3 regions of the Erwinia sp. E_sp_B01_1 genome follow, and region 1 is predicted to be linked to each of the others. Evidence: predicted binding sites of a transcription regulator. Region 1 holds the regulator's gene; each other region holds the start of a gene.
What was found. Region 1 encodes PurR, which represses purine synthesis genes. Its sites were predicted from a motif close to CANGCAAACGTTTGCNTG; they were not measured.
Positions count from the first base shown of each region.

Region 2: a site for PurR is predicted at 7,473-7,490, ahead of VRC33_RS20360 (NCS2 family permease). Genes of this name have one in related genera too.
Region 3: a site for PurR is predicted at 1,768-1,785, ahead of tusA (sulfurtransferase TusA). Genes of this name have one in related genera too.

Region 1 is NZ_CP142208.1:2,044,729-2,054,802, reverse strand. It holds gene VRC33_RS09915 (alkene reductase) at 1-678, shown strand, start outside; gene gloA (lactoylglutathione lyase) at 843-1,250, shown strand; gene rnt (ribonuclease T) at 1,351-2,010, shown strand; gene VRC33_RS09900 (Grx4 family monothiol glutaredoxin) at 2,057-2,395, opposite strand; gene VRC33_RS09895 (C40 family peptidase) at 2,766-3,587, shown strand; gene VRC33_RS09890 (YnhF family membrane protein) at 3,627-3,716, opposite strand; gene purR (HTH-type transcriptional repressor PurR) at 4,000-5,025, shown strand; gene punR (DNA-binding transcriptional activator PunR) at 5,022-5,954, opposite strand; gene punC (purine nucleoside transporter PunC) at 6,067-7,257, shown strand; gene cfa (cyclopropane fatty acyl phospholipid synthase) at 7,552-8,700, shown strand; gene VRC33_RS09865 (riboflavin synthase subunit alpha) at 8,747-9,397, opposite strand; gene VRC33_RS09860 (MATE family efflux transporter) at 9,629-10,074, shown strand, end outside.
Region 2 is NZ_CP142208.1:4,378,398-4,388,471, reverse strand. It holds gene VRC33_RS20400 (transposase) at 1-275, opposite strand, end outside; gene VRC33_RS20395 (polysaccharide biosynthesis C-terminal domain-containing protein) at 743-1,999, shown strand; gene VRC33_RS20390 (ATP-grasp fold amidoligase family protein) at 2,008-2,961, shown strand; gene VRC33_RS20385 (YjcB family protein) at 3,018-3,299, opposite strand; gene VRC33_RS20380 (diguanylate cyclase) at 4,231-5,523, shown strand; gene soxS (superoxide response transcriptional regulator SoxS) at 5,544-5,933, opposite strand; gene soxR (redox-sensitive transcriptional activator SoxR) at 6,025-6,492, shown strand; gene VRC33_RS20365 (glutathione S-transferase) at 6,568-7,230, shown strand; gene VRC33_RS20360 (NCS2 family permease) at 7,627-8,976, shown strand; gene VRC33_RS20355 (Na+/H+ antiporter) at 9,220-10,074, shown strand, end outside.
Region 3 is NZ_CP142208.1:316,533-326,606, forward strand. It holds gene iolE (myo-inosose-2 dehydratase) at 1-286, shown strand, start outside; gene VRC33_RS01380 (DcrB family lipoprotein) at 336-893, opposite strand; gene VRC33_RS01385 (7-cyano-7-deazaguanine/7-aminomethyl-7-deazaguanine transporter) at 993-1,658, opposite strand; gene tusA (sulfurtransferase TusA) at 1,857-2,108, shown strand; gene VRC33_RS01395 (zinc/cadmium/mercury/lead-transporting ATPase) at 2,122-4,395, opposite strand; gene VRC33_RS01400 (lysoplasmalogenase) at 4,487-5,113, opposite strand; gene VRC33_RS01405 (DUF2500 domain-containing protein) at 5,265-5,615, shown strand; gene VRC33_RS01410 (DUF1145 family protein) at 5,669-5,938, opposite strand; partial or broken gene rsmD (16S rRNA (guanine(966)-N(2))-methyltransferase) at 5,960-6,532, opposite strand; partial or broken gene ftsY (signal recognition particle-docking protein FtsY) at 6,698-8,376, shown strand; gene ftsE (cell division ATP-binding protein FtsE) at 8,382-9,047, shown strand; gene ftsX (permease-like cell division protein FtsX) at 9,040-10,032, shown strand.

The DNA.
Region 1 (10,074 bases):
CGTGAAGCGACCTCCACGCCGCGTGCGCTTGAGCTGGATGAAATCAAAGAGGTGGTTAATGACTTCCGTCAGGCCGTGATTAACGCCCGTGAAGCCGATTTCGATCTTGTTGAACTGCATTCCGCACATGGCTATCTGATCCATCAGTTCCTCTCTCCGGCGTCAAACCAGCGCACTGACATTTACGGCGGCAGCGTTGAAAACCGTACCCGTTTCGCCCTGGAAGTGGTTGATGCAGCGATCGATGGCTGGAGTGCCGACCGTATCGGCATCCGCATTTCGCCACTGGGACCGTTCAACGGCCTGGACAATGGCGAAGATCAGGAAGCAGCAGCACTCTACTACATCACGGAACTGGCAAAACGTAATCTGGCCTTCCTGCACATCTCAGAACCGGACTGGGCCGGTGGTAAGCCCTACAGCGAAGCTTTCCGTAAAGCTATCCGCGCTGCGTATCCGGGCGTGATTATCGGCGCTGGTGCTTATACCGCAGAAAAAGCTGAAGAATTGATCGAAAAAGGGCTGATTGACGCTGCTGCCTTTGGCCGCGTGTTTATTGCCAACCCCGATTTGGTTGAGCGTTTCCGCATAAAAGCCCCCCTGAATGAGCAGCGTCCTGAGCTGTTCTACGGCGGTGGCGCTGAAGGCTATACCGACTATCCTACGCTTGCGGGTTAATTTACCCTGAGCGTTGAAACCAGGCTGCGCAGTGCGCGGCCTTTTCTGTTCTTGCTTTCAGCCGGGATTCTTAGCCCTCAGGGGCTGCCCTGCAGTAAAATCATCGCTATACTTAATTTTTTTACTCGTCATCGGATGATGACGCTTTTTACCAAGAGGATGTTATGCGCTTACTTCACACCATGCTTCGCGTTGGCGATCTGCAACGCTCCGTAGATTTTTACACCAAAGTTTTAGGCATGCGCCTGCTGCGTACCAGCGAAAACACCGAATATAAATACACTCTGGCCTTTGTTGGCTACACCGAAGAGAGCGAAGGTGCAGTGATTGAGCTGACCTACAACTGGGGTGTGGACAGCTACAATCTGGGCGATGCCTATGGCCATATCGCGCTGGGTGTTGATGATGTGGCAGCAACCTGTGACCGCATCCGCGCTGACGGTGGCAACGTCACCCGTGAAGCGGGTCCGGTTAAAGGCGGCACCACCATCATTGCCTTTGTTGAAGATCCGGATGGCTACAAAATTGAACTGATTGAGAACAAACACGCTGGCCACGGCCTGGGTGCTTAATTTTTTCAGGGGTGTCCGGTGGACACCTCCCTTCCCCTGCTGCATCTCGCGGTGAAATTTGCCATAATGCGCGCTGCATTTTTTCGCCAATGAGATCCTGATGTCTGAATCGAACGAACTGAACGCCCTCAGCAGCCGTTTTCGCGGTTTTTATCCGGTAGTGATTGATGTGGAAACCGCCGGGTTTGATGCGAAGACCAACGCATTACTGGAAATTGCCGCCGTCACCCTGAAAATGGATGAGAATGGCTGGCTGGAGAAGGATGAAACGCTCCATTTCCACGTAGAGCCGTTTGAAGGTTCCGTTCTGCAACCTGAAGCATTGGCCTTTAACGGCATAGACCCTGCCAATCCGCTGCGCGGCGCGGTAAGTGAATATGAAGCCCTGCATGCTATTTTCAAGATGGTACGCAAAGGCCTTAAAGATCATGGCTGCAACCGCGCGATTATGGTGGCCCATAATGCAACCTTCGATCTCAATTTCACCAACGCTGCCGCTGAGCGTGCGGGTTTGAAACGTAACCCTTTCCACCCCTTCGTCACCTTTGATACTGCTGCATTAAGCGGGCTGGTATTGGGTCAGACCGTGCTGGCTAAAGCCTGCGCCGCAGCGGGAATGGCTTTTGACAGTTCTCAGGCTCACTCTGCCCTGTACGATACGGTGCAAACCGCAGACCTGTTCTGCGAACTGGTTAACAGGTGGAAGCGTTTGGGTGGCTGGCCATTACCTTTGCCGGAAGATGCGGAAAACGAAGCGTAAAAAAAGGCGGAGATTTGCATCTCCGCCTTTTTTATTTTACTGCCGCTTATTCAGCAGCGTCAGAAGGGTATTTCTGAGCTGTCTCTTTGATCAGCTGCTGCAGTTCGCCCTGCTGATACATCTGAATGATGATGTCGCAACCACCGACCAGCTCACCATCAATCCATAACTGCGGGAAGGTTGGCCAGTTGGCGTATTTTGGCAGCTCAGCACGAATTTCCGGGTTCTGCAGAATATCTACATAGGCAAAACGCTCGCCGCAGGCAGAGAGTGCCTGAACGGCCTGGGCAGAAAAGCCACAGCTTGGCAGTTTTGGTGAACCTTTCATGTAGAGCAGAATCGGGTTTTCTGCTATCTGGCGCTCAATTTTCTCAATAGTACTCATAAATGGCTTCCTTAAACGGATACTTCGTGTCTATTTATTGTAGCGACTCTGTCCCTCTGATGAAAACGACATTTTCAGCAGGATGATGCGCCGGCGAACCTGAAAACCTGCCCACTGAACAATAAAGTAACATTTTGCTGCTGTTTTCGTCGGATTAATCATTAAGATAAGCCTTATGATTGCGCAGATAACCAGCTGATTCAGCTTATTTTTACAGGTTTTACTTGTTCTGTATCATTGAAACAAAAAAGACCTTACCTTTTGTTAATAAGTTAGATTAGAATTGCGAAATGTCCCTGCTGAAAAGCAGAATCCCCTGTTTCTGACGCGTTCCGGCCACCCGCCTGAGCACAAATGGTTAATGGTAACGATGCGTTTACTCATCACGCTTTTCATGCTGGCCTTTGCCCAGCTGTTTTTTAACATGGCGCACGCATCGCCACATGCGCCTGTTAATGCAAATCACCATAAAGCAGATGCCGCCACCCCTGCCCGCGAAGATGAGCGACGTAAACGCCGGACGGTAAAAACCAGCGCTACCAAAAAAGTTAAAGAGTCCACCAGCAAGAAACCCCGCGACGTTACCGCTAATAAGCCCCGGCTTAAAAAGAAAGCCCCTCAGCAGACAACTACCCTCACCGCCGGCAAATATAAAAAGAAAACTGCGCTGCACGATGAGAAAAAACGCTACGGGCGTCGTGGCAAAATAATTAAAAAATCTGAAGAGCTGACCGCAGGCTCGCTTTCTGCCCCGCTTAAATTGAGCAAAGCTCACCGTGCCCGCTACCAGAAAGCACGCGAAACGGCGATGACCAAGCTGATGGGCCAGTTGGGTAAACCTTATCAGTGGGGTGGGACTTCACCTAAAACCGGTTTTGATTGCAGTGGGCTGGTCTGGTATGCCTATAAAGATTTAGTGAAGTTTAAAATCCCGCGAACGGCGAACGAGATGTATCACCTGCGTGATGCCGCTAACATCAAACGGGATGAACTGGAAAAAGGCGATCTGGTCTTCTTCCGCATCAATGGCCGGGGCACGGCAGATCATGTTGGTGTCTATCTGGGCGGTGGGAAGTTTATCCAGTCTCCGCGTACGGGCAAAGATATTCAGGTCAGCGCGCTGGGCGAAGATTACTGGCAGCGTCACTACATTGGTGCCCGCCGGGTGATGACGCCAAAAACGATTCGTTAAGCGCTGAAAACAAGGGCCGGGCAATCGGCCCCTGAAGGTTTAATGCATAACGGCGGTAAAGCTGAAAGCAATAATGACCAGCAGTGCTCCCAGCGTGGTCATTAACGATAACTTCAGATCGGTGTCCATATGTGCTCCTGAATAACCCTACAATTAATGGTGTCATTGATTTTCCCATACTTGTCAGTAAAAATCTCGTTTTCTCTGCTCAGCCTTGTTAGAATCCTTTTTTTGTTGCGCAACGGCCCGCGCCTTGTGGCGTTCCGCGGTCGGCAGGCAATCCCCTTTCCTTTCTGACGTCTCCGTAAGCATCAAAAAAACGTCGTATGACGTCAGATTTTCATCCTTACCAGGCAAACGATTAACAACAGACTTATCATCAAGTTAAGATAAGCGCAGGAGTAGCTATTTCATGGCAACGATAAAAGATGTGGCCAGACAGGCAGGCGTGTCTACCACCACCGTATCGCATGTTATTAACAAGACGCGTTTCGTCGCAGAAGAGACACGTGAAGCAGTATGGGCCGCAATCAAGGCGCTTCACTATTCACCCAGCGCCGTGGCCCGCAGTCTCAAAGTGAATCACACTAAAACTATCGGGCTGCTGGCAACGTCCAGCGAAGCGCCCTATTTTGCTGAAATTATTGAAGCCATAGAGAATCGTTGTTTTGCCAAAGGCTATACGTTGATCCTGGGCAATGCGCATAACGAACTGCAAAAGCAGCAGGCCTATCTCTCCATGATGGCGCAGAAGCGTGTGGATGGCCTGCTGGTGATGTGTTCCGAATATCCTGAACCTCTGATCAGGATGCTGGAAGAGCATCGCAATATACCGATGGTCGTCATGGACTGGGGTGAATCCCGTGGCGACTTCACCGATACCGTTCTGGATAACGCTTTTCAGGGTGGCTATCTGGCCGGGCGTTACCTGATTGACCGCGGGCACCGTGATATTGGCGTGATCCCTGGCCAGTTGGAACGCAATACGGGCGGGGGTCGCCATGCTGGTTTTCTGAAGGCTTTGTCAGAAGCAGGCATAACTTTGCGCCCGGAGTGGCTGGTTCAGGGAGATTTTGAACCTGAGTCCGGTTATCAGGCCATGCAGAAAATTTTATCGCAGAAGCAGCGCCCCACGGCAGTATTTTGTGGTGGCGACGTCATGGCAATGGGCGCGATTTGTGCTGCAGATGAGCTGGGCTTACGCGTGCCCCAGGACATTTCCGTGATCGGTTATGACAATGTGCGCAACGCCCGCTATTTCACACCGGCATTGACCACCGTCCATCAGCCTAAAGAACGCCTGGGCGAAACGGCTTTTGATATGTTGCTGGACCGTATCACCAGCAAGCGCGAAGATCCGCAGACCATAGAGGTTCATCCATCATTGATTGAACGCCGTTCAGTAGCAGATGGCCCCTTCCTGGACTATCGACGCTAACCGACGCTGTCGCCTGCTGAATTATCCTCGCGCAGCCATTCACTGTTTAAGGTGTCGCTTTCACCCAGGTAGTCCAGCAGCCAGCTCAATGCGGGCGAGGCCTGTTGTTCAGACCAGCTTACGCAACAGGGACTGTCGGGAAACGCCGTCTCAAGCGTTAACTCATGCAGCGCGCCGCTTTGTAACAGGGGGCGTGCGAAATGACCCGGGACCATCCCCACGCAAAGCCCGGCCAGCAGGCAGTCGAAGCCGCTTTCCCATTCCGGCACCACCAGACGACGCTGATTATCCAGCGTCCAGGTGGTTCTTTTAGGTAAGGCACGGGAGGTGTCCTCAATCACCAGCGAGGGCCATTCCCGGATAGCTTCCTCACTGACCTCACCCGTTAATGCAGCCAGCGGGTGCCCGGCCCCCACCACGCAACGCCAGTTCAACGCGCCCATATTGCGAAAGGCAAAACGTCCACCCACCGGAATAGCCTGAGTGGCACCAATAGCGACATCCACACGGCCATCTGCCAGCGCATCCCAGACACCATTAAACACCTCCGCAGAAAGATGCAGCTCCATGTCCGGAAAATGGCGGTAAAAATCGACCACTAACTGCCGTGTGCGCCGGGGCTTAACTATGCGATCCACGGCGATATTTATCTGCCCCCGCCAGCCGTTGGCGACCTGCTGACACTGACGGCGGGTGGCGAGCATTTTTTTGATAACACTTCGCCCCTCCTGGATGAACACCGCGCCGGCTGCGGTTAATACCACATCCCGGTGACGGCGCTCAAACAGCGGAACGGCCAGCCACTCTTCCAGTTGCCGGACGGTATAACTGATGGCTGAAGGCACGCGATGCAGCTCAGCTGCTGCTGCGGTGAAACTGCCGCTACGCGCCACTGCATCAACCACTTCAAGAGAATGTTCTGACCACATAATCTGCCTGCAATATTTTTGAACGCAACCTGCAAATATTACCGTTTCACAACATAAAGGGCACGCGATTACACTCTGCGGCGTTTCATTCATCTGAATAAAAGAGCTACTCATGCCCGCTAAAGGATTCATTGTCTACCTCGCGCTGCTAAGCATTGCCGGTTTTCTCGCCACCGATATGTACCTGCCCGCTTTCGGCGCCATGCAGCAGGACCTGCAAACAGACGCAGGCGCAATCAGCGCCAGCCTCAGCCTGTTTCTCGCGGGCTTCGCCAGTGCCCAGTTGTTCTGGGGGCCGCTGTCAGATCGCATCGGTCGCAAGCCGGTTTTACTGATGGGGCTGAGCCTGTTTGCGGTGAGTTGTGCTGCTATGTGGTGGGTGGAATCTGCAACCCTATTGCTGGCGCTGCGTTTCATCCAGGCAGTGGGGATTTGTGCGGCGGCTGTAACCTGGCAGGCGCTGGTAGTGGATCGCTATCCTGCGACGCAGGCTAACCGTGTCTTTGCCTCTATTATGCCGCTGGTAGCGCTCTCTCCTGCTCTTGCGCCGCTGCTTGGCGCGTGGTTGTTGAATCACTTTAGCTGGCGGGTCATTTTTCTTACGCTGATGCTGGTGGCGGTGGTATTGCTGATTTCCACGCTCTTCATAGCCTCCTCCGGGAAGAAAAACCCTGCTGCACCGGTTTCAGCAACCGGTTTTTTCAGTCTGCTGAAATCCCCGGCTTTCACCGGCAACGTTTTGATTTACTCCGCCTGTTCGGCCAGCTTTTTCGCCTGGTTGACGGGGTCCCCTTTTATTTTGGGTGCGCTGGGTATGTCGCCGGGCGATATCGGTTTGAGCTATGTTCCTCAGACTCTGGCCTTTTTGATCGGAGGTTATGGCTGCCGCTCACTGCTTAAACGTACCGAAGGGCATTCACTGCTTCCCTGGCTGATTGCGGTTTACTCGCTGAGTATTCTGGCCTTCTTTATTGCTGCGCAGAGGGATACCCCTTCACTGTATGGATTGCTCATACCTTTCTGTGGAATTGCACTGGCGAACGGAGCGATTTATCCGGTAGTGGTATCGAATGCGTTACTGCCCTTTCCGGAGTCCAGTGGTAAGGCCGCAGCTCTGCAGAACACGTTACAGCTGGGGTTATGCTGCGTTGCCAGCATGATAGTCTCTGCTTTTATCTCCACGTCACTGCTGACCACCTCCCTGGTGATGGGATCCACTGTTGTTTTGGTGGGTATCGGCTATATTTTACAACGGGTGAAGTCTGAAAAGCTGGCGCTGGCGGGCAGTCATAACGGTCATTAAGGCGTCAAATCAATTGATTAGCATCCTAACAATAATCAATTGAATATTGCCTGACGTGAGCATATACTCCTTTCAGGCATCAAAAAAACAACAGGTTACAACCTTTTTTTATCCTGACAGGGTGGTCAGCATTTTCTTTGCGCAACGTTCGTTGCGCAACTCTGCAGGTATTCAAATCAATTCTCTGTAACGCCGGATTTCAGGCGCACGGGAAAGCCGTGCGTGTTCTCAAACCCTGTAGAAATTGTCTATTCTATTTCTCAGGTTTCAATCACACAGAGTGATGGGGAAGCTATGAGTTCATCGATTATAGAAGAAGCGAGCCTTGAAGAAAATCAGTGGTACCGAATCGTTCAGGAGATGTTGCGCAACGCTGATATTGAAATGAATGGCACGCGCCCCTGGGATATCAAGGTCACCAATCCGGCGTTTTTCAAACGCGTCATACAGGAAGGTTCGCTGGGGCTGGGTGAAAGCTATATGGATGGCTGGTGGGAGTGCGAGCGGCTGGATATCTTTTTCCAGCATGTTTTGCAGGCCAAACTTGACCAGCAGCTCCCTCACCATTTCAAAGATACGCTAAGAATTGCTGCAGCCCGGTTAACCAATCTGCAATCACGCAAGCGGGCGTGGATAGTGGGTAAAGAACATTACGATCTGGGTAATGACCTTTTCTCACTGATGCTGGATTCCCATATGCAGTATTCCTGCGGTTACTGGAAAGAAGCAGAAACCCTTGAGCAGGCGCAAACCGCTAAATTAAAAATGATCTGCGATAAGCTGCAATTAATGCCGGGTATGACTTTGCTGGATATCGGCTGCGGCTGGGGTGGGCTGGCTGAATTTGCCGCCCACCATTATGGGGTCAGCGTCGTTGGCGTGACTATTTCTGCTGAACAGCAAAAAATGGCCCAGCAGCGGTGTGAAGGCCTGGATGCCACTATTCTTCTGCAGGATTATCGCGACCTTAATCAACAGTTCGATCGCATTGTGTCGGTCGGAATGTTCGAGCACGTGGGTCCCAAGAATTACGCCACCTATTTTGACGTGGTAAACCGTAATCTGAAACCTGATGGGATTTTCCTGCTGCATACTATTGGCGCTAATACCACCAATGAACATGTCGATCCCTGGATAAATAAATATATTTTCCCCAACGGCTGCCTGCCTTCAATTCGCCATATTGCTGAGGCGCATGAACCGCATTTCGTGATGGAAGACTGGCATAACTTTGGTCAGGATTACGACACCACATTAATGGCCTGGCATCAGCGCTTTCTTGCCGCCTGGCCCCAGCTGGCTGAGAATTACGGCGAGCGGTTTAAACGGATGTTCGTTTATTACCTGAATGCCTGTGCAGGTGCTTTTCGCGCTCGCGATATTCAGCTCTGGCAGGTGGTCTTTACCCACGGGATTGAAGGCGGTCTACGGGTGCCTCACTGAATCAGTGAAGGTTAAGGCCGGCATGTTGTCGGCCTTTTCATCCGGTTTATCTATGCGATTCTGGCTCTGCAGCGGCCAGTAAGGCAGCTTCCCGCTGCGCCAGAACACGCTCCACGGTTTCCACAATAGCCTGGGTATGCGGATCGATCTCGATGTTCACTCTTTCGCCAAGCCGTTTAGCGCCCAGCGTGGTGCGTGCCAGCGTTTCAGGAATAAGATGGACGCAGAATTTGGTTCTGGTCACTTCCCCCACGGTAAGGCTGATACCATCAATACCGATAAAACCTTTATGCAGAATATATTTCATCTGCAGCGCATCCTGAGGTTTAAACCAGATTTCGCGGTTATTCTCAGACGTCACTATTTTACTGATTTCGGCAGTGGTCATGATATGGCCGGACATTAAATGCCCGCCAATCTCATCGCTGAATTTAGCCGCGCGCTCAACGTTTATCGTATCGCCCACCTTTAAATCACCCAGATTGGTGATCCGCAGAGTTTCTTTAACCAGATCAAAACTCACCCGATTGCCCTGCACTTCCGTTACTGTCAGGCAGCAGCCATTATGAGAAACAGAGGCTCCCAGTTCCAGACCTGGCAACATTTCTGCCGGTAGTCGGACAATATGCGTACGAAAATTCGGCTTCTCTTCAATCGCCAATACTTCAGCGGTGCCCTGCACAATACCGGTAAACATAATTCTGGCCTCACAAGTAAAAATTCTTGCTCTAGTTTGCCCTGGCGACGGGATAAATCCAAATGCAGCCCCACTATTCTCGTGACACAAAGAGCTTTTTTAAAGGCGAATCATTGGCTATTTACACTGCGATCATTACACTGAGCGGCCTGCCCTGCTGTCTGAGCGCATAAATAACGTTTTTTGCTTTTACGGCGCTTTCCTCTTCCTATAAAACTTACAGGTGTATGTGTGCAGAAGTACCTGACAGAAGCGCGTCAATTATTAGCGCTGGCAATCCCGGTGATCCTTGCGCAGGTTGCGCAAACATCCATGGGCTTTGTTGATACCATTATGGCCGGCGCTGTCAGCGCCACGGATATGGCTGCCGTTGCCGTAGGCACTTCCGTATGGTTGCCTACCATTCTCTTCGGTCATGGCCTGTTGTTATCACTTACGCCCGTGGTTGCGCAATATAACGGTTCCGGTCGACGAGATCGGGTCGCCTTTCAGGTACGTCAGGCATACTGGCTTGCAGCGATAGTGTCAGTGCTGATCATGGTGGTGCTTTATAACGCCGGGTATATGATCCGCTCTATGCATAATGTTGATCCACGTATGGCCGAAATTGCGGTTGGCTATCTCCATGCCCTGCTCTGGGGAGCGCCTGGCTATCTGTTTTTCCAGGTTGCCCGTAA
Region 2 (10,074 bases), 2.3 Mb from region 1:
CGTTCCATGCTATGTACTTTTTCTTCTAACTCCTTGATCTTTCTTCCTTCTTCTGAAGAAAGGCCGGCAAACTTTTTCTTCCAGCTATAGAACGTAGCTTCCGAAATTCCCAGTTCATCACAAATCTCTTTTACCTTTACACCACATTCAGATGCTTTAATGGCACTGGTGATTTGCTCTTCTGTATATCGTGACTTTCTCATAAATGCTCTTCCTTTTCTTAACTGTAATGTGATGAGAGTGACTGCATTAATAAATGGCTCTGAATAATCCATAAATTAGGCTGGTCACGTTAAGTGCGCGATTTGAATGGCAAGGATTACGTTAAGGGATTATGAAGAAATATCATCATGGGATTTCTCCTATTTTATTTCCAAAGCCCTTTGTTAGCTTTCGATATGCAGGTTTTTGTTATAAATTCGTCTCATACCAATCACCTGGTCAGTGAGTAATTCAGAATACTCCAGAATGCTACCAGTCAAATTTGTGCCAGGATAATTAGCGCCAAAAGTGGCTTGTGAATTCCAGACAAAAATTGAGTCCAGATAATTTCAGACTCACTTTGTGTGATAAAACGAGTGTAAAAAAAAGCTTTTGAATAAGCACGGGTTAGGAATAATCCGCATTATAAAATTTCAGGACCATTTTTTCGCCAGGGTTATTGAGCGTTAAACTTTCCCGTTTTCGACATGGATGTACAGAGTAACTGCAGCAGGTTATTTGTTTTACAAAGGATGCTTCAATGAAACACAGCGCTATGTCAAACGCCATCTGGATGATGTCGGAAAAAGTTGTTTCCGTATTCGGGGTGATATTTGTCACGTCTTACGTCGCAAAATCCTTTGGCCCTTCCATATTTGGGCAAATAGCATTTTCTGCATCACTTTTTTCAATTGTTCAGACCGTAGCCATTTTCGGTACTGAAACCATTCTGTTTAAAAGTATCAGCAAAAGTGCGCCAAAAGGAATACGGCTGATGGCAGTTGCCAAACAGCTGCGAATGGCTTTGTTATTGTTACTGTCCGTGCCGGTATTAATTTATGTCTGGCTGGAAATGCGTGAAAATTTTCTCATTTTCGCCATAGCTTCATTTTTATCAGCAATGTTTGTGACTCAGGATATTTTTAGCGTTTACAACAATGCGCGGCTGGAGTCGCGGATGAATACGGTGGCGAATGCCGCAGGAATGCTGCTCAGCTTTGGCATCAGCTTTACGGTTGCCTGGTTCAAACTCAGTCCTTTGCTGCTCTCGCTCTCTATCGTGACAGTGACGCTGGTGCCGTATCTGATTAAGCGAAGCCGGTTTTATCAGGCTAACAGCATCACTCCACCGCCTAAGCGTAAGCACAGAAGTTATTTGCGATACCTGTTACATGCCGGATTGCCGCTGGCTATCTCCAGCGTGTTTATCTCGATTCAGGTCAAACTGGCTCAGTTTTTCCTGGTAGGAGTAGGTTCAGCGCACGACCTGGGCCTCTTTACCGCAGCCAATACCATTTCCGCTTCGTGGATTTTTATTCCGGTGGCGATCATTACATCCTGTTTTTCTGAGATTTTCAGAGAGCGTGCGGATGTGGCAGTAAAACTGGCTTCGAGACTGAATGGCTATGTAATAGCAGTATCCTTTTTGATGCTTCTTATCATCGCGTTTTATGGTGAAGAGATCATCACTACCCTTTATGGGCAAGACTACACACAATCGGGAAATCTCGTTACGTTATTGTCGTTAGCAACCTGCTTTTCGGCAATGGGAACAGTAGCTTATCGCTACATGGTAAAGGAAGGTGGTTTCAATTACTTACTGGTTAAGATCGTCCTGCTGGTAGTAATTAGCGTGGTAACCAACTGGTTCTTCATCCGTTTCTGGGGATTAACAGGCGCTGCCTGGAGCGTACTTGTCACCGAGTTGCTCTCCCTGACCGTAATGAATTATTTCTTTAAGAATGGCGTCATTCTTAAAATACAGCTTTCCTCACTCAACTACAAAACTTACAAATGAGGTAAAAAATGTTAAAACTCAAGTCAGAATTGAGAAAAGGCGTCTTATACCTGCTTAAAAAAATGCCCTGGTCCTATCAGGACAGAGTTCATTATTTTCACAGATTTAAGCGGTTGCCTAACATACACCAGCCAAAATTATTTAATGAGAAGATTCTGTATCGCAAATTTGTCACCGGCGACTATGTTCGTTATGGGAACCTTTCGGATAAAGTACTTGTGCGCGACTACATTGCAAAAACTATCGGTGAAGAATATTTAATTCCTCTGCTGCATGAAACGGATAATCCGCTAACGCTGCTGGGGCTCAGCTCGCTTAAAAACACCGTAATTAAACCGAACCACGGTTCAGGTATGGTAGAAATCCTGCTTGAAGAGCCAGACTGTATTCAAAAGCAGCTGCTTATCAAGCGCTGTGATGAGTGGCTGAAATGTGATTTTTCGCACCAGTCCCGTGAAATTCACTATCGCTATATCAAACCGCGGATTTTGGTTGAAGAGTATGTGGGCGAGGGCAAGCTGGCAGCCGTCGATTACAAATTCCACATGTTCAACAAGAAAGATGGCAACTTTGAATATGTGCTGCAAATCATCTACAACCGTAATGGTGATGCACCGCTGTCGATGAACTTCTACGTCAACAGTCTGGAACAGTGCTTCTACAAGATCCGTGACACCGGGCTGGATATCAGCAGTGACAGGGAAACGCTGGAAAAAGCGCTGGCGCTGAGTCAGAAACTGGCCAGCGACTTCGACTATGTGCGCGTGGACTGGTACATCTGCGAAGGTCAGATCTTCTTTGGTGAACTGACCTTTACGCCAGGCGCAGGAATGGTGACAGGGCTGGATATGGGGCTGGATAAGATGATGGGTGATATGTGGCTGCAGGAACGTAAGGCCGCAAAACTGAAACAAAACTCAGGAGATGTAACACCACTGCCGGTTGCCTTTAAAAAGATGTAATGCCAACCGAAGCATTAACAAGCCGTTTCCTCTCAGAGAAAACGGCTTGATTGTTTTCAGGGCAGGGGATAATCAGTAGGGGTGTGGCTCATCACATCGATAAAAACGTCTTTAGTGATATGCCAGAAGTTATGCAGATTTTCCATGCTCAGCGTAATACCCAGCAGCCCGGTGACGAACCAGCATGACATGCCGATACCCACGCCGGTAAAGATGAAGGCCATACCCTTATGGCTGGTTTTACGGCACTTCACGTTGAAAGTGCTGGCAAAGAACATCATCACTGCACTAACCAGTTCCCATCTCATCAAGACCAGGCTGGCGGTTAAGGTACCCATAGCTGTTTCCCATTCTGAAAATTTTGCCCTGACAAGAGGCTTTATCATCACCCGTTCAGACGGCTAGTTGCCAGGTAAGCTGGCCTCTGAACAACGATTACTGCTTACAGAAATGTGATGACGGTCACATTATATCACTCGATTTTAAAATTTGAACAAAATTTAGACCTGGTATGGTAGTTTTTTGCTGCGCAGAAATATAGCCGTTTACTTACTGAGGTTTACGTAATTTATTCCTGAATATTGGGAATAATGCTGTTCATAATTTGAAGAAAGTGCCACTGAGCTATTTTTCCAGGCCTGATATACAGGTGAAGAAAATTAATTTGGTAATTTTAAAGGTTTTATTTTTGATATAAGTAAGTTAGCGAATTTATGAGACGCTAAATGATAGTATTTATTATTATTAAAGATAAGATTTCCTGGCGCTGAAAATGACGATATTGATTTGCCGCTATTGAAACTTCCGCAAAAACAGATTGTTGATATTGCCAGCATTGGAAATTTTTGAAGAAAACTTAATCCTTTCTAAGGATTTTTACGGCGTGACTTAAGTCAAATCACACCTTTGGGATGAATCTTACCCGCGAAAAGTTGTACAACGCACCAATGGAATGTAGGATTTTTTGCAAGAAAAAACCTTATAACTCATTCCCTTCCATTTTTGAGGGGCGGGGATTTTGCACCCTGAATAAAGCTCGCTAAAAATTCGCCTGAGCGAAATGTCTTCATGTAGCGCTAAAAAAAATAAAGGAGCCTTTGTGTTTTTCACTGGCTATTTGGGGCCGAAAGGCCCGATACACCCCCCAGGAACCTCTCTTGCACTCTGTATCAGGCCGTGCAGCAATCTTCTGGCTCAGGCCGGGGCTGCTGACTACGATAATCTGCGTGTCCAGGGCTAAATCACCGCCATCAGGGCGAGGGAGTAAGCATGCCTGATCACTCTTCAGGGCGCGCCGGCACGAAACCATTGCTGACGCTGAAACAGTATCTGCAACGCATTCATCTGGTCATCATCATCGTTTCGCTGCTGTTCAGCGGGATTTCGATGTCGGTGCTCTCAATGTTTGCCCTGCGCAGCTATGCCGAAAATAACCTGCAGCTGGTCGCCACCACCATCGGCTACAGTGTGCAGCCTGCATTACTGAATGGAGATGCCGCATCGGCCAGTGAAATTATCCGGCAAATCGGCACCAAAACGGCCTTTGCCAATGCAAAGGTGGTCGATGCCAACAGCAGGATCCTGGTCAACTGGCCCTCGCCGGGCGTGAACCGCAATAAACAGGGGGCAGGAGAACTGGTTACCCACTGGCTGTTCCCGGAGACATTAAAAGTGCCGATCATGCATGCCAACCGTGAGATAGGGCAGGTCTGGCTGACGGGGGATGCCAGCCGGGTGCTGCACTACCTTAGCCAGGCGCTGACCTGGCTCAGCGGTAGCCTGCTGGTCGCGGCGTTGCTGGCCTGCTGGCTGTCGCGCCGGATGCACGCCGGGATTGTCACCGGGCTGCAAAATATTGCCTCAGTGGCGCATGATGTCCGCAAACGCCGGGCTTTTTCGCAGCGCGTGCCCTCCTCTCCCATTGCTGAGCTGAACAAGCTGAGCGGTGATTTCAACAGCCTGATGGAGGAACTGGCGGAGTGGCAGCATCATCTTCAGCGCGAGAACGATTCGCTGGCTCATCAGGCGTTGCATGATGCGCTCACCGGTTTGCCTAACCGCAAAGCGTTCGAGCTGGAGCTGGATAAACTGCTGGGCAACCTGCTGACGGCCGGGCAGGTTGCCGTGCTCTTTATTGACGGTGACCGGTTTAAGGCGGTCAACGACACCTATGGTCATGCGGCTGGTGATAACGTGCTGATGCAGACTGCTCAGCGCCTGCGCGAACGCTTACGCAAAGAAGATCTGGTTGCCCGTCTGGGAGGCGATGAGTTTGCCGTATTGCTGTCCGGGATTGAGAACGGTGAGCAGGCGGCAAAAGTGGCAGAGAATGTGATTGAAGCGATGCGCGAACCGATCGTGCTGGAGAACGGCAAAATGGTGGCACAGTCGTTGAGTATTGGCGTGGCGCTGGCTAAAAATCACAGTTCGGGTGAAGCGATGATCGCCCAGGCCGATGCGGCGATGTACCACATCAAAGAGCTGGGCGGCGGCTGGTATTTTTCCCCGTCATTCTGGGGACAGGATCCGCGGGCCGTTTCTGACATTCATCATGGGGCCTGATGAGAGGCCAGCGGCCCTCATCAGTTGGCCGCTGCGGCAAAGTCGCTGCAGTCAAAGCTGTAACCGGCCTGGCGCGTCAGTGACTGACGACGCAGGGTATGGCGGTACGCAGTAGGTGTCTGTGAGAACTGACGGCGGAACACGCGCGAGAAGGTCTGCTGCGAGTCGTAGCCGTACTGCATCGCAATATCAAACACCGGGCGCTGCGTCTGACGAAGAGCTTCTGCGGCCAGCGTCAGTCGCCGCTCCCGAATATATTCTCCCAGCGTCTGCCGCGTCACGGTGCGGAACATCCGCTGCAAATGCCACTTCGAATAGCCTGACTTCGCAGCGACCTCATCAATCGACAGCGTTTTATCAAGGTTATTTTCAATCCAGTCGGTAAGGGTGTGGATGATGTCGTCATGCATACTGCTCTTCTCCCTGGTAAGAAAATTACGTTTCGCCTTCTCAATGGCTGCTGAGTATAATTCCTCAAGTTAACTTGAGGTAAAGAGCTAAATGAAAAAAAGTCGCAACTGCCCCAACAAGCGAGAACTGACCCCCGGCGATGTGGCCCAGCGATGTGGTGTGGCAGTCTCTGCACTGCATTTCTATGAAAGCAAAGGCTTAATCAGCAGCTTCCGCAATGCCGGTAATCAGCGACGCTACCACCGTGATGTGCTGCGCCGCGTGGCGATTGTGAAGATTGCCCAGCGCATTGGTATTCCTTTGGCCACCATTGGCGATCATCTGATGCAGCTTCCGGCAGGTAATCGTATGTCAGCGAAAGAGTGGAAAGTGCTGACGGAAAAGTGGCGCGAGGAGCTGGATCGCCGTATCGAAACCCTGACCCGGCTGCGGGACGATCTGGATGGCTGTATCGGCTGTGGCTGTTTATCAATGCAGGATTGTCCGCTGCGTAACCCGGGAGACCTGTTAAGCGAGCGCGGAACCGGCGCCATCCTGCTGGAATCTGAACGTGAGTGATGGAGGGGCAGGACGGCTTCAGGTTATACGCAGCGGGCTATACTGAACAGACACTCATTAACACAAGGTTCGTGCATGATCACCGTTCATCACCTGAATAACTCCCGATCGCAGCGCGTGCTCTGGATGCTGGAAGAGTTAGAAGTCCCCTATCAGATCAAACTGTATCAGCGTGAATCCACCATGCTGGCTCCTGACGCGCTAAAAAAAGTGCATCCACTGGGCAAATCCCCGGTTATCACAGATGAAAATCGGGTGATTGCGGAATCTGGCGCGATCCTTGAGTACCTGGCAGAGCGATATGACGCAGAAAACAGGCTGAAACTTCATGACGAGGAAGCGCGTCTTCAGTCTCGTTACTGGCTGCATTATGCCGAAGGCTCAGTGATGCCGTTGCTGGTGATGAAACTGATCTTTGGCCGGATGGGGAAACCGCCGGTGCCGTGGCTGCTGCGGCCCATTGGCAACGCATTTGGTCAGGGCGTGCAGAAAGCCTGGCTGGATAAGCAACTGGCCACGCACCGGGATTTCATTGAACACCACCTGACCACGCACGGCTGGTTTGCCGGCCCGCAGTTCAGTATTGCTGATGTGCAGATGAGCTTCCCGCTTCAGGCTATGAGCGCAAGGGGCGGAGCGGCTGATTCCCCTGCGATTCAGGCCTGGCTTGATAAAATACAAAACCGGGCAGCCTGGCATCGCGCCCTGCAAAAGGGCGGAGAAATCAGGCTTAGCTGAATTATTTTCCCCTGAAAATCCCCCAGCGTTTCAGGTCCGGAGAGGGCTGAAAACAGCATAAGAAATTGCTATTACGACGATGCAGGCAGGCCAGATAGAGTCACTTCTGCCTGCGGCGAAAGGACGCTCGTGGAGGGCTGGCTCAGAGTTTGTGCAAATATAGGCGCGAACAGGAGTTGAAAAGGCACTATTAAACGCTGGATAATCGTTTGCCTTTTAAATAGTGCAGCACCATGCGTGTCGTAGTAAACGTTTGCCTTTTTTCCGATCGCCGCTTCAGTCTGAGGCTTTTGCGATCTGTGAACAGTGCGTCCTGGGATGGTGAAACGTTGAACTGGTCCTGCTTCATGCGTCACGCATCAATAACTCATAAGAAATCTCAGGGGATTTTTCACTATGTCGACTCCTTCTCACCAGCCCGGCGGTTCGCTGGACAGCTGGTTTAAAATTTCTGCGCGCGGCAGTTCGGTCCGTCAGGAAATTTTAGCCGGCCTCACCACCTTTCTTGCCATGGTCTATTCGGTCATCGTTGTCCCGTCCATGCTGGGGAAAGCCGGTTTTCCGCCTACTGCCGTGTTCGTATCAACCTGCCTGGTTGCGGGCTTTGGTTCACTGATTATGGGGCTGTGGGCTAATCTGCCTATGGCTATTGGCTGTGCCATTTCACTGACCGCCTTTACCGCTTTCAGCCTGGTGCTGGGGCAGCATATCAGCGTGCCGGTGGCGCTGGGTGCGGTGTTCCTGATGGGGGTTTTGTTCACCATTATCTCCGCCACCGGCATCCGTTCCTGGATCCTGCGTAATCTGCCGATGGGCGTGGCGCACGGTACTGGTGTAGGCATTGGTCTGTTCCTGTTGCTGATCGCGGCGGACGGCGTTGGGCTGGTGGTGAAAAACCCTGCACCGGGCCTGCCCGTAGCGCTGGGTGATTTCGCCTCGTTCCCGGTGATGATGTCAATGCTGGGGCTGGCGGTGATCTTCGGTCTGGAGAAGCTGCGCGTTCCGGGCGGCATCCTGCTGACTATCATTGCTATCTCCATCCTCGGTCTGATTTTTGATCCGGCAGTGACCTATCAGGGGCTGTTTGCCATGCCAAGCCTGAAGGATCCGCAGGGCAATTCGCTGGTATTCAGCCTGGATATTCTGGGCGCGCTGCAACCTGCCGTCCTGCCAAGCGTGCTGGCGCTGGTGATGACCGCTGTTTTCGATGCCACCGGCACCATCCGTGCCGTAGCAGGGCAGGCCAACCTGCTGGATAAAGACAATCAAATCATTAACGGCGGCAAAGCGCTGACCACGGATTCTGTCAGCAGCATCTTCTCCGGGCTGGTCGGCGCATCGCCTGCGGCGGTCTATATCGAATCTGCGGCCGGAACGGCAGCGGGTGGCAAGACGGGCCTGACCGCTATTGTCGTTGGCGTGCTGTTCCTGATGATCCTGTTCCTTTCTCCGCTGGCTTATCTGGTGCCGGGCTATGCCACAGCGCCTGCGCTGATGTATGTCGGCCTGCTGATGCTGAGCAACGTCTCTAAAATCGATTTCGATGATTTTGTGGATGCGATGTCCGGCCTGCTGTCGGCGGTATTTATTGTGCTGACCTGTAACATCGTTACCGGCATCATGCTGGGCTTCGGTTCACTGGTGATTGGCCGTATTTTTGCGGGTGAATGGCGTAAGCTGAATGCCGGCACGGTAATTATCGCGGTGGCGCTGGTCGCCTTCTATGCTGGTGGCTGGGCAATCTGATCCCTTCCGGGGCCGCCAGCCGGCCCCGTTTCTCTCCTCCCTGCAAATTCAGACGTGCCCTGTCTCTGTCTTCTTGCCATTTTTACCTGCACATTGTTATCGTTTCTGGCTGTTACGGAATTTTAAGACCGGATAGCGCACTTCCTGTTTTTAAACCGTTTACAATTTTGTTTTACTATTGGTCAGTCAGTTCGCTTTTTCACCCGGACACAGGTCCTCCACAGGGAGACGTAAAAAAATCGCATGGAAATTTTCTTTACCATTCTCATTTTAACGCTGATGGTTTCGCTCTCCGGCGTTGCTGCACGCATAATACCTTTTCAAATCCCGTTGCCGCTGGTGCAAATCGCGCTGGGGGCGCTGCTTGCCTGGCCGACGTTTGGCCTGCACGTTGACTTCGATCCGGAGCTGTTTCTGGTGCTGTTTATCCCGCCGCTGCTGTTTGCCGATGGCTGGAAAACCCCCACCAGTGAATTTCTTAACCACGGACGAGAGATCATCGGCCTTGCGCTGGTGCTGGTGCTTATTACCGTGGTGGGGATTGGCTACCTGATTTACTGGCTGGTGCCAGGCATTCCGTTGCTACCTGCGTTTGCGCTGGCGGCAGTGCTTTCACCTACCGATGCCGTGGCGCTGTCCGGTATTGTGGGAGAAGGGCGGATACCCAAGAAAATCATGTCAATACTGCAGGGCGAAGCGCTGATGAACGATGCATCAGGCCTGGTTTCCCTGAAGTTTGCCGTTGCCGTAGCGATGGGCACTATGGTGTTCACCGTTTCAGGTGCCACGATTGAGTTTCTGAAAGTGGCGATTGGCGGCCTGCTGGCCGGGATTGCTATTTGCTGGCTGTACGGTAAGTCACTGCGTCTGTTCAGCCGCTGGAGCGGAGATGACCCGGCAACGCAGACCGTGTTGTTGCTGCTGTTGCCGTTCGCTTCCTATCTGATTGCGGAACACATTGGCGTGTCGGGCATTCTGGCCGCTGTGGCCGCAGGGATGACTATTACCCGTTCCGGGATAATCCGTCAGGCTCCGCTGGCGATGCGTCTGCGTGCTAACAGCGTCTGGCAGATGCTGGAGTTTGTGTTCAACGGCATG
Region 3 (10,074 bases), 1.7 Mb from region 1:
AAAGTATCTGCCGCGCATCAATCATGTGCATCTGAAAGATGTGCGCGATGAGGTGGTGGCGCAGGTCAGAAGCCAGAAGCTGTCGTTCCTCGACGGCGTGAAAAAAGGCACTTTCACCGTACCGGGTGATGGCGTAATCGACTTTATGCCGGTGTTTAAAATTCTGGACGAGGCGGGATATAAAGGCTGGATGGTTGTGGAGGCGGAGCAGGATCCAGCCTTAGCCAATCCCTATGAGTATGCGGTGAAAGCCAGGAAATATATTCGCGAGTACGCGGGTTTGTAAGCCGTAAAAAAAGCAAAAGCCCCTGGCAAGATACTTGCAGGGGCTTTTTTTACTTCAGCTTGATGGTTTTGATGATGCTCTCAGCATCTGTCTGAGACTGCTGCTGGTTATCTGCAGGCAGAGTAATCTGCATAGTCAGCAGTTTGCCGTCAACTTTGGCTAACACTACTGAAGACCAGGAAGACTGGTTTTTAGCAGAGATCACCGAGTCCAGCTGCTGGGCAGGCTGGCCATTCAGATCGACAGACTTGTTGGTGACGACCTGTAGCTGTGGATCACGGTTACGCTGCTGCTGCTCAAGACGTTTTGCCAGCACGTCCAGACCTTCAGTGGTGGAATCCCCTTCGATCACAATAATCGCTTTCTGACCTGATGCATCGGCATAGACGTGCATGTTATTGGCCTGGGTGCCGAGCTTGCCGCTCTGATCGGACATTCCGGCTGGCAGCGCAAAGCTCAGCTTGCCATCCATCAGGGTCACATTCTGGCTGCTCTGGCTGCTACTGGTGCCATTGTCGTCGGCTGCGGCTTTATCATCTTTGCCGTCGCAGGCGGCCAGTCCGACCACCAGTAAACCAATACCGGCATATTTCAGTAAGTTACGCATTATGATCCCTTTTTACGTTAGTCATGTGCTGATTTACAGCCATTCATAAAATAGTAATCAGCAGGCAAAAGCAACCTGCTCTCTGTCACAGAATGCAGCTTAGCCGAAGTTGGCCTGGGTGAGGCGGGATTTTTCCGCAAGGCGTTTCAGCATGGCATTCAACAGCAGGCCATAAGCGGGCAAAAAGAAAATCATGCAGATAAGCACTTTGAAGCTGTAATCCACCAGAGCAATCTCGACCCAGTTCTGCGCCATAAAAGCATCGGGGCTTTTATAGAAGGCGATAAAGAAGAAGGCCAGCGTGTCACTGATATTGCCAAGGAACATGGCGGAAGCCGGTGCTATCCACCACTGCGGCAGCTGGCGCAGACGGTTAAAGACGTGCACGTCCAGTATCTGACCCAGCGCGTAGGCCATAAAACTGGCGCAGGCGATGCGGGCGACAAACAGATTGACCTCTTTCAGCGCGGCAAAACCCTGCCATTCTCCCTGATAGAAGAGGGCTGAAACGCCGTAGGAGATAAACAGGGCCGGGATCATTACCGCCAGAATAATGCGACGAGCCAGCGGCGCACCAAAAATTCGCACGGTCAGATCGGTGGCAAGAAAGATAAACGGGAAGCTGAAGGCGCCCCAGGTGGTGTGGAAACCGAAAACAGAGATCGGCAGTTGCACCAGATAGTTACTGGAAGTGATCACCAGTACATGAAACAGCGACAGCCAGACCAACGCATGCATGCGCTGATTTTTTGAAAAAGAAATCATCATGTGACCTTTTTGAAGATTGGGGTGAGGGAACCCAATGAAAATTGTATCGCCAGGGCGATTGCGCGGCATCTTACCGAATCATCCTGCCATTGCAATGGTTAATTTTAGCGCAAACGTTATCGTCTGCAGCGGACTTGCAGATGCAAAAGGGGAGGGTAAACTAAACGCAGTTTTTTTACGTTTAATGAGAGTGCTATGAGCGATCTGTTCGCCAACCCCGATCAAACCCTGGATGCCTTGGGCCTGCGCTGCCCGGAGCCTGTAATGATGGTGCGCAAAGCCGTGCGCCATATGCAGGAGGGCGAAACCCTGCTGATTATTGCTGACGATCCGGCAACCACCCGCGATATCCCCGGCTTCTGTCGTTTTATGGAACATACGCTGGTCGCCCAACTGACAGAGCAGGTACCCTATAAGTATCTGTTGAGAAAAGGGCTTCCGGGCTGAGCGCAAACCCGTATCAGGATTTGCGCAGCAGGCGTAACGCGTTAGCGGTGACTAATGCGGTAGCGCCTGAATCGGCCAGCACGGCCAGCCATAAGCCGGTGATGCCGAGCAGTGTAGTCACCAGAAAGACCGCTTTAAGCCCCAGCGCGATAGTGATGTTCTGACGGATATTGCTGTGCGTTGCCCTGGCCAGGCGGATCATCGTTGCCAGGCCGCCAAGCCGGTTATGGGTCAGGGCGGCATCGGCTGTTTCCAGTGCCACATCGCTGCCACTGCCCATGGCAATCCCCACCGTGGCGGCTTTCATCGCTGGTGCATCGTTAATCCCATCGCCTGCCATGGCTACGGGCTGATGCTGATTCAGCTCCCTGATGGCTGCCACCTTATCTGCGGGCAATAAGCCGGCGCGATAATCTATCCCAAGCTCACCGGCGATAGCTGCGGCAGCCCGGGGATTATCCCCGGTTAACATCAGAGTATGGATATTCAGCGCGCGCAGCTCTGCGAGAGCCTCTGCCGCATCGGCACGCAGGGTATCACGCAGGGCAATCAGAGCGGTTGGCAGTCCATCCTGCATCAGTACCACTACCGTGTTTCCTGCGGCTTCAAGCGTGGCCACGCGTTCAGCCTGCGCCCAATCCAGTCTGCCCTCAGCCAGCCTGCCAGGTGCGCTGATCAACAAGGTGTGACCTTCAACAATGGCTTCAACGCCGCTGCCAGCCAGTGCCCGCTGGGCGGTTGCCTGTGCCAGCGTCAGGTTTTGTTCAGCCGCCAGGGAGACAATGGCCTTCGCCAGCGGATGTGAGGAGCCGCTTTCCACCGCTGCCGCTTTGGCCAGCAGTGAGGATTCACTCTCTCCTGTCAGCGCAATCAGGGCAGTGACTTCAGGCTTACCCTGCGTCAGCGTACCGGTTTTATCGAAAGCCAGCGTGCGGATAGCGTTAAGACTCTCAAGTGCCGCACCGCCTTTAATTAACACGCCGCGGCGTGAGGCTGCTGCCAGGCCGGAAGTGATCGCCGCAGGCGTGGAGATAACCAGTGCGCAGGGGCAGCCAATCAGCAGCAGGGTGAGCCCTTTGTAAATCCAGGGTTGCCACTCTGCGCCCAGCAGCAGCGGAGGGATTACCGCTACCAGCAATGCCAGCGCCATGATCGCCGGGGTGTAGATACGGCTGAAACGATCGAGGAAACGTTCTATCGGTGCGCGGTTAGACTCGGCTTCTTCTATCAGGTGCAGGATACGGTCAACGGCACTTTCACCCGGCTTTGATACCACTTCCAGCTGAACCTGGCGGTCGACGCTCAGGCAGCCTGCGGCTACGGCTTCGCCCTGCTGGCGCTCAACCGGAACTGATTCACCGGTTAAGGCGCTTTCATCAAAGCTGGCAAAGGAAGAGCGTAAAAGGGCATCGGCTGGCAGCCTGTCACCGGGGGCAACTTCAATAATATCGCCAGGGCGCAGCGCGTTCAGAGCAACGGTTTCACGCCGGTCTCCCCGGATACGGACAGCCTCTTCGGGTTTTAGCGCCATCAGCGCCGTTACGCCACGGCGTGCGCGGCTGGCGGCAAAAGACTCCAGCCGTTCACCCAGCAGAAACAGCAGCAGAACCATGGCAGCCTCTGAGGTAGCGCCGATAAATAAGGCCCCGATGGCTGCGACAGTCATCAATGTTTCAATAGCAAAGGGGGTGCCGCTGCGGATCAGGCGCAATGCACTGCGGGCAACAGGCCAGGCTCCGGCCAGCGTGGTCAGGGTAAAGGCAATCTTTGCAGCCTGAGGGCTGATGAAGTGGATTGACCAGCTCAACAGCATCATCACGCAGAGCGATATAATGGCGCGATTTTCCTGCCAGAAGCCGGGATGATCCTCAACCGTCTTTGGCGCATTGCTGCGTTTCAGGGTAAACCCGGCCTGGATAACGGCGGCCTCAACCTGCCTGCTGACATCTTTGTCGGCGGTGACCACCAGTTTTTCCGTGGCGAACAGCACCCGGGCATGATTGACTTCAGCGAGTTTATTTACGGCCGTTTCGATTTTGCGGGCACAAGCCGGGCAATCCATCCCGTTAATTATCCAGCTTAAACGTTCTGCCGAACCGGCATTGTCGCTTTCCTCATCAGGCTCGTCAGCCGGGCCGCATCCTGCATCACTGCAACAGCTGGTTTCCGGTGCTGCCATGCTGAGCGAAGCAATTTTTTTAATCACGGGACGAGGTTTGCTGGTGCAGCCATGCTGGCTGTGAGCGTGGGTCTGACCACAAGGGCAAGATGATGAGTGCGGGTGCATAACGCCTCCTGATGGGCAACGGCGGGAAAGTGTCCCGCGATTGCGCCATCTTACACTCTGGAGTGGACTCCAGAGTCAAGGCAAAAGACGATTAAAGATAGAGCGAACGGACAATCATAAAGTGGCCGGCAAAATAGCAGGCGGCGACAATAGCGCTGTCAGCGGTGAAGCGGTGGCGGTAGTGGCTACCCAGCCAGACAATATTGGCCAGCAACAGCAGCGAGGTACCGACCATCAGCGAGAAGCTGTAATCCGTTGGGCGGAAGAAATATTGTTCAGCAGCCAGCCAGACCATCAGCAGCGTCATGCCGATAAATGTACAAATCGGCCAGCGCAGATCTTCCAGCCTGGTCCAGATGGTGGCGATCAGGGCTGCCCCAATAATCAGCACTGCCAGCGGGATGGGCCAGAAGAAGGTCAGCGTCATGTTGCTGGCAAAGCACAGGGTGTAAAGCAGATGAGAAAGGAAGAAAGCACCGATGGCATAAAGCATGCGGCGGTTGGGTAACAGCGTGAGCGCGTCGCCAATCAGCGTGGCCAGCAGCCCGAAGAGGATCAAATAGTCCGTGGTATTAAGCACCGGTGCCTGCCAAGCCAACGCCAGCAACAGCAGGAGAGTGACGGGCTTGAAGACCCACCGTTGCCACTGCGGGCCGCGATAGGAAGCGTCGACATATAACCAGCTGGAGAAAAAGACTGCCAGAAACGACCAAATCATAATGTGTCCCTTTGTTTTAGAGGCAAAACTCCACAATTCTGAAAGTAGTTTAGGTCAGGTCTTCCCGATGTGACAATGGGACGGCTCTGGTTGTATCCTTTTGGTCCGTGGGAATGAATTGCATTGCCTGATAAGGAGGAAGAAGGGAAATATGAAGCCATCACTCATTTTTTTCGTCGTACTGGCTGTCATCGCCGTGCTGGCCACGCGGCAGTTTATCAAGCAGCGGCGGGAAGTCGCGGTAAATGATGCTTCGCCAGTGCGTTCAATACCGGCACAGGTCAAAGCCAAGAAAGAGGTTCCGATTACTAACCGCCGCTCTCGCCAGCGTGAAGTTATTCCGGTAGAGGAGATGCGTTACGAGGCCTGGTTCCACCCTTTAAACGGGGCAGGCGATTTCAAACTGGTGTTGAAAGAGCAGGATTACAGGCAGATTGACCAGGGTGAGAAAGGGCAGTTAAAAATTCAGGGAACGCGGTTTATTTCGTTCAGCAGTCGGTAAGCTTGCCGAAAAAGCAGGGGATGACCGCGCTTTTTCGGCTGATTTACTGCTTTTTACTTCTTCGGCATAAATTTTTTCTGCCATGCCAGCAGTTCAAATACGCCGAAGAAGAAGATTTTTATCTGCATCAGGCCACTGAGTTTAGGGGCATCTTTCGGTTGCGTTGCCCGCATCAACACCAGCTGCAGGCCATGCATGATCACCATGAAAAACAGCGCCACATCGATAAAATACTTCAGCGGTTTGGGGAAGGGATGCACCAGGTTGAGCAACAAAAAGGCCCAGACGCAGGCCATCAACAGCCGGCCAAGATTAATCAGCATTTTCTCTTCCTTCTCAATAACCTGACGAATATAGAGGCGATACGCTACCTGCCCGGCAATCTTCTCACGATGCAGCTTCCAGTTGACCGGCACGGGCGGCAGGCCCTGCTCGACTTCGCTTTCGACATAAATAAGCGCGTTATCCGCCAGCCAGCCTTTCTGTTCCAGCAGCTCAAGAGTCTGGTCTAACAGCCCTTTGCGGAACGGAGGATCAATAAATACCAGATCGTGAGGCTCTCCACTCTGCGCCAGAAACTGCAAAGTATTGGTGTTCACCACACGACCTGTTTTTGCTGCCAGAGTAGCGAGGTTCTGCTCCAGTTGGCGGGCCACCGGGCGTTCCAGCTCCAGTAACGTGACCGAGGCTGCATGGCGCGAAAGCGCTTCAAGGCCCAGCGCACCGCTGCCGGCAAAACAGTCCAGACACTTTGCTCCCTGAATATCGGGTGCCAGCCAGTTAAACAGGGTTTCACGAACGCGATCGGTCGTGGGACGAAGGCCGGCGCTGTCGGGCACCGGAAGTTTTCTGCCGCGCCACAAACCACCAATAATGCGGATTTGTCCGGCGCCGCCGCTGCGGGGATTTTTATTCATGCTGCTGAACTCTTCATAATTTGTTGCACAGTTTAACGGGCTTACCGGGCGGAGGAAACGTAAAAAGGGTGCTGTGTTGCGTTAGCAGGAAAGTGTTAGACTAGGGGATTAAGATGATTTTCAGAGACCTGACAGTTTTTTCCCCGCGAGGAGTGTGGTTGCACCATGGCAAAAAATAAGAAACGTGGCTTTTTTCCTGGCTGGGATTAGGGCGTGAAGATAAAACGCCGCAGGAAGAGACGCCAGATCAGCAGCAGTCCGGGGATGTTACTGCAACAGATGCCGCCACGCCCGCAAAACCCGAGGCTGAGCAGCGCGCTGAAGAGATTGTTGAAGTAACGGAAAACGTTGCTCACGATCAGGCCACCCACCCGGAACGCGTAAGTGAATCTGCCACGGCAGAACCGTTACAACCGGAAGTCGTGGCGGTAGTTAAGCCTGAGCCCGAAGAAGAATATCTGCCGGAAGCCGTGGCTGAGACTAAGTCTGAGCCGGAAGAGGAATATCTGCCGGAAGCCGTGGCTGAAGCTAAGCCTGAGCCAGAAGAAGAATATCTGCCGGAAGCCGTGGCTGAGGCTAAGCCTGAGCCCGAAGAAGAATATCTGCCGGAAGCCGTGGCTGAGGCTAAGCCTGAGCCCGAAGAAGAATATCTGCCGGAAGAGGTGGCTGAGACTAAACCTGAGCCGGAAGAAGAATATCTGCCGGAAGAAGTGGCTGAGTTTAAACCTGAGCCGGAAGAAGAGTATCTGCCGGAAGAGGTGGCTGAGAGTGAGCCAGAGGATGAGATCCTGCCGGAAGAGCTGGAAGCTATCGCTCTGGCTTCCGGGGCTTCTGAGGCTGAACTGATTGAACAGGAAGAGTCTGTTGCGGCCGCGCTGGCGAAAGTTGAGCAGGCTGAACAAACCGAACAGCAGCGTCCGACCAAAGAAGGCTTCTTTGCCCGCCTGAAACGCAGCTTGGTGAAAACCCGTCAGAATCTGGGGTCCGGATTTATCGGGTTGTTCCGGGGTAAAAAGATCGACGACGATCTGTTTGAAGAGCTGGAAGAGCAGCTTTTGATTGCAGATGTAGGGGTAGAGACCACTCGCCGTATTATCAATAACCTGACGCAACAGGCTAACCGCAAACAGCTACGGGATGCTGAAGCCCTGTATGGTCTGCTGAAACAGGAGATGTCAGAAATCCTGGCCAAAGTAGAGGCACCGCTTGAAGTCACTGGGAAAACGCCGTTTGTGATCCTGATGGTTGGTGTTAACGGCGTCGGTAAAACCACCACCATCGGTAAACTGGCCCGTCAGTACCAGGCCGAAGGCAAATCAGTGATGCTGGCAGCCGGAGATACCTTCCGCGCAGCAGCCGTTGAGCAATTGCAGGTGTGGGGCCAGCGTAACGATATTCCAGTGATTGCTCAGCATACCGGTGCGGATTCCGCCTCGGTAATTTTTGATGCCATTCAGGCTGCTAAAGCCCGCCACGTAGACGTGCTGATTGCGGATACCGCCGGGCGTCTGCAGAACAAGGCGCACCTGATGGAAGAGCTGAAAAAAATCACCCGCGTGATGAAAAAGCTCGACGAGCAGGCTCCGCATGAGGTGATGCTGACCATCGACGCCAGCACCGGCCAGAATGCTATCAGCCAGACTAAGCTGTTCCATGAGGCTGTTGGGCTGACGGGGATCACCCTGACCAAGCTGGACGGTACAGCGAAAGGTGGGGTGATCTTCTCGGTCGCCGATCAGTTTGCCATTCCGATTCGCTATATCGGCGTGGGTGAAGGCATCGAAGATTTACGCTCGTTTAAAGCTGACGATTTTATAGAGGCACTTTTTGCCCGAGAGGACTAATTAGGATGATTCGCTTTGAAGAAGTCAGTAAGGCTTATCTCGGCGGTCGGCAAGCGCTTCAGGGGGTAGATTTTCATCTGCGTCCGGGAGAAATGGCGTTTCTGACCGGACATTCCGGGGCCGGGAAAAGCACCCTGCTAAAGCTTATTTGTGGTATCGAGCGCCCAAGTGCCGGCCAGATCTGGTTCAGCGGCCATGACATCAGTCGCCTGAAAAACAGCGAAGTGCCGTTTTTGCGCCGCCAGATCGGTATGATCTTTCAGGACCACCACCTGTTGATGGATCGTTCCGTATATGACAACGTGGCCATTCCGTTGATCATCGCCGGGGCCAGCGGAGAAGATATTCGCCGTCGCGTATCTGCCGCGCTGGACAAAGTGGGCCTGCTGGACAAGGCCAAAAGCTATCCGATCCAACTTTCTGGCGGTGAACAGCAGCGTGTAGGCATTGCCCGCGCCGTGGTAAACAAACCTGCCGTTCTGCTGGCTGATGAACCCACCGGTAACCTGGATGATGCTCTGTCGGAAGATATCCTTCGCCTGTTCGAAGAGTTCAACCGTGTTGGCGTCACCGTACTGATGGCAACCCATGACCGGGCGCTGATCGCCCGGCGTAATTATCGCCTGATGACTTTAAATCAGGGACGTTTGCACGGAGGCCAGGGTGGTTAATAAACGCAATTCCCGGACGCCTGCACCCAAAGCGGCAAAACAGAAGCGCCCCTCTAAAAGCAAAGCGCTGAAAGGCGGCTGGCAGGAGCAGTGGCGATATGCGCTGCATGGCTCGCTTTCTGATATGTGGCGTCAACCGTTAGCCACCTTGCTGACGGTGATGGTGATTGCCATCTCACTGACGTTGCCAAGCGTATGCTACATGGTGTGGAAAAACGTCAATCAGGCAGCAGAACAATGGTATCCCGCACCTCAGTTGACGGTTTACCTGAGTAAAACGCTGGATGACGACGCGGCAGAAAATGTTGTGGCGCAGTTGAAGAAAGAAGATGGCGTGGACAAAGTGAATTATCTGTCCCGCGAAGAGGCGATGGGCGAGTTCCGCAACTGGTCTGGTTTTGGTGGCGCGATGGACATGCTGGAGCAGAATCCACTGCCTGCCGTTGCCATCATCACGCCAAAGATGACCTTCCAGAGCAACGACACCATGAATAACCTGCGCGACCGCGTATCGAAAGTGCAGGGCGTGGATGAAGTGAAGATGGATGACAGCTGGTTTGCCCGCCTTGCCGCGCTGACCGGCCTGGTCGGCCAGGTGGCAGCCATGATCGGTATTCTGATGATTGTGGCCGTGTTCCTTGTGATCGGTAACAGCGTGCGGCTCAGTATCTTTGCGCGTCGCGACACCATCAATGTGCAGAAGCTGATTGGCGCAACAGATGGCTTTATTCTGCGGCCTTTCCTTTATGGCGGTGCGTTGCTCGGATTCGCCGGTGCGCTGCTGTCGTTGATCCTTTCAGAAGTCCTGGTGTTCCGTCTGGAAACGGTAGTGACTCAGGTTGCCGCCGTCTTTGGCACCACCTTTAATCTGACCGGTTTAGCCTGGGATGAGAGCCTGCTGCTGCTGCTGGTCTCCGCCATGATTGGCTGGATAGCCGCCTGGCTGGCGACGGTGCAACATTTACGTCGATTTACGCCGCAGTAACCCCTTTACATCTTTTTTGTTATAATCTTCCTCTGTTGCGTG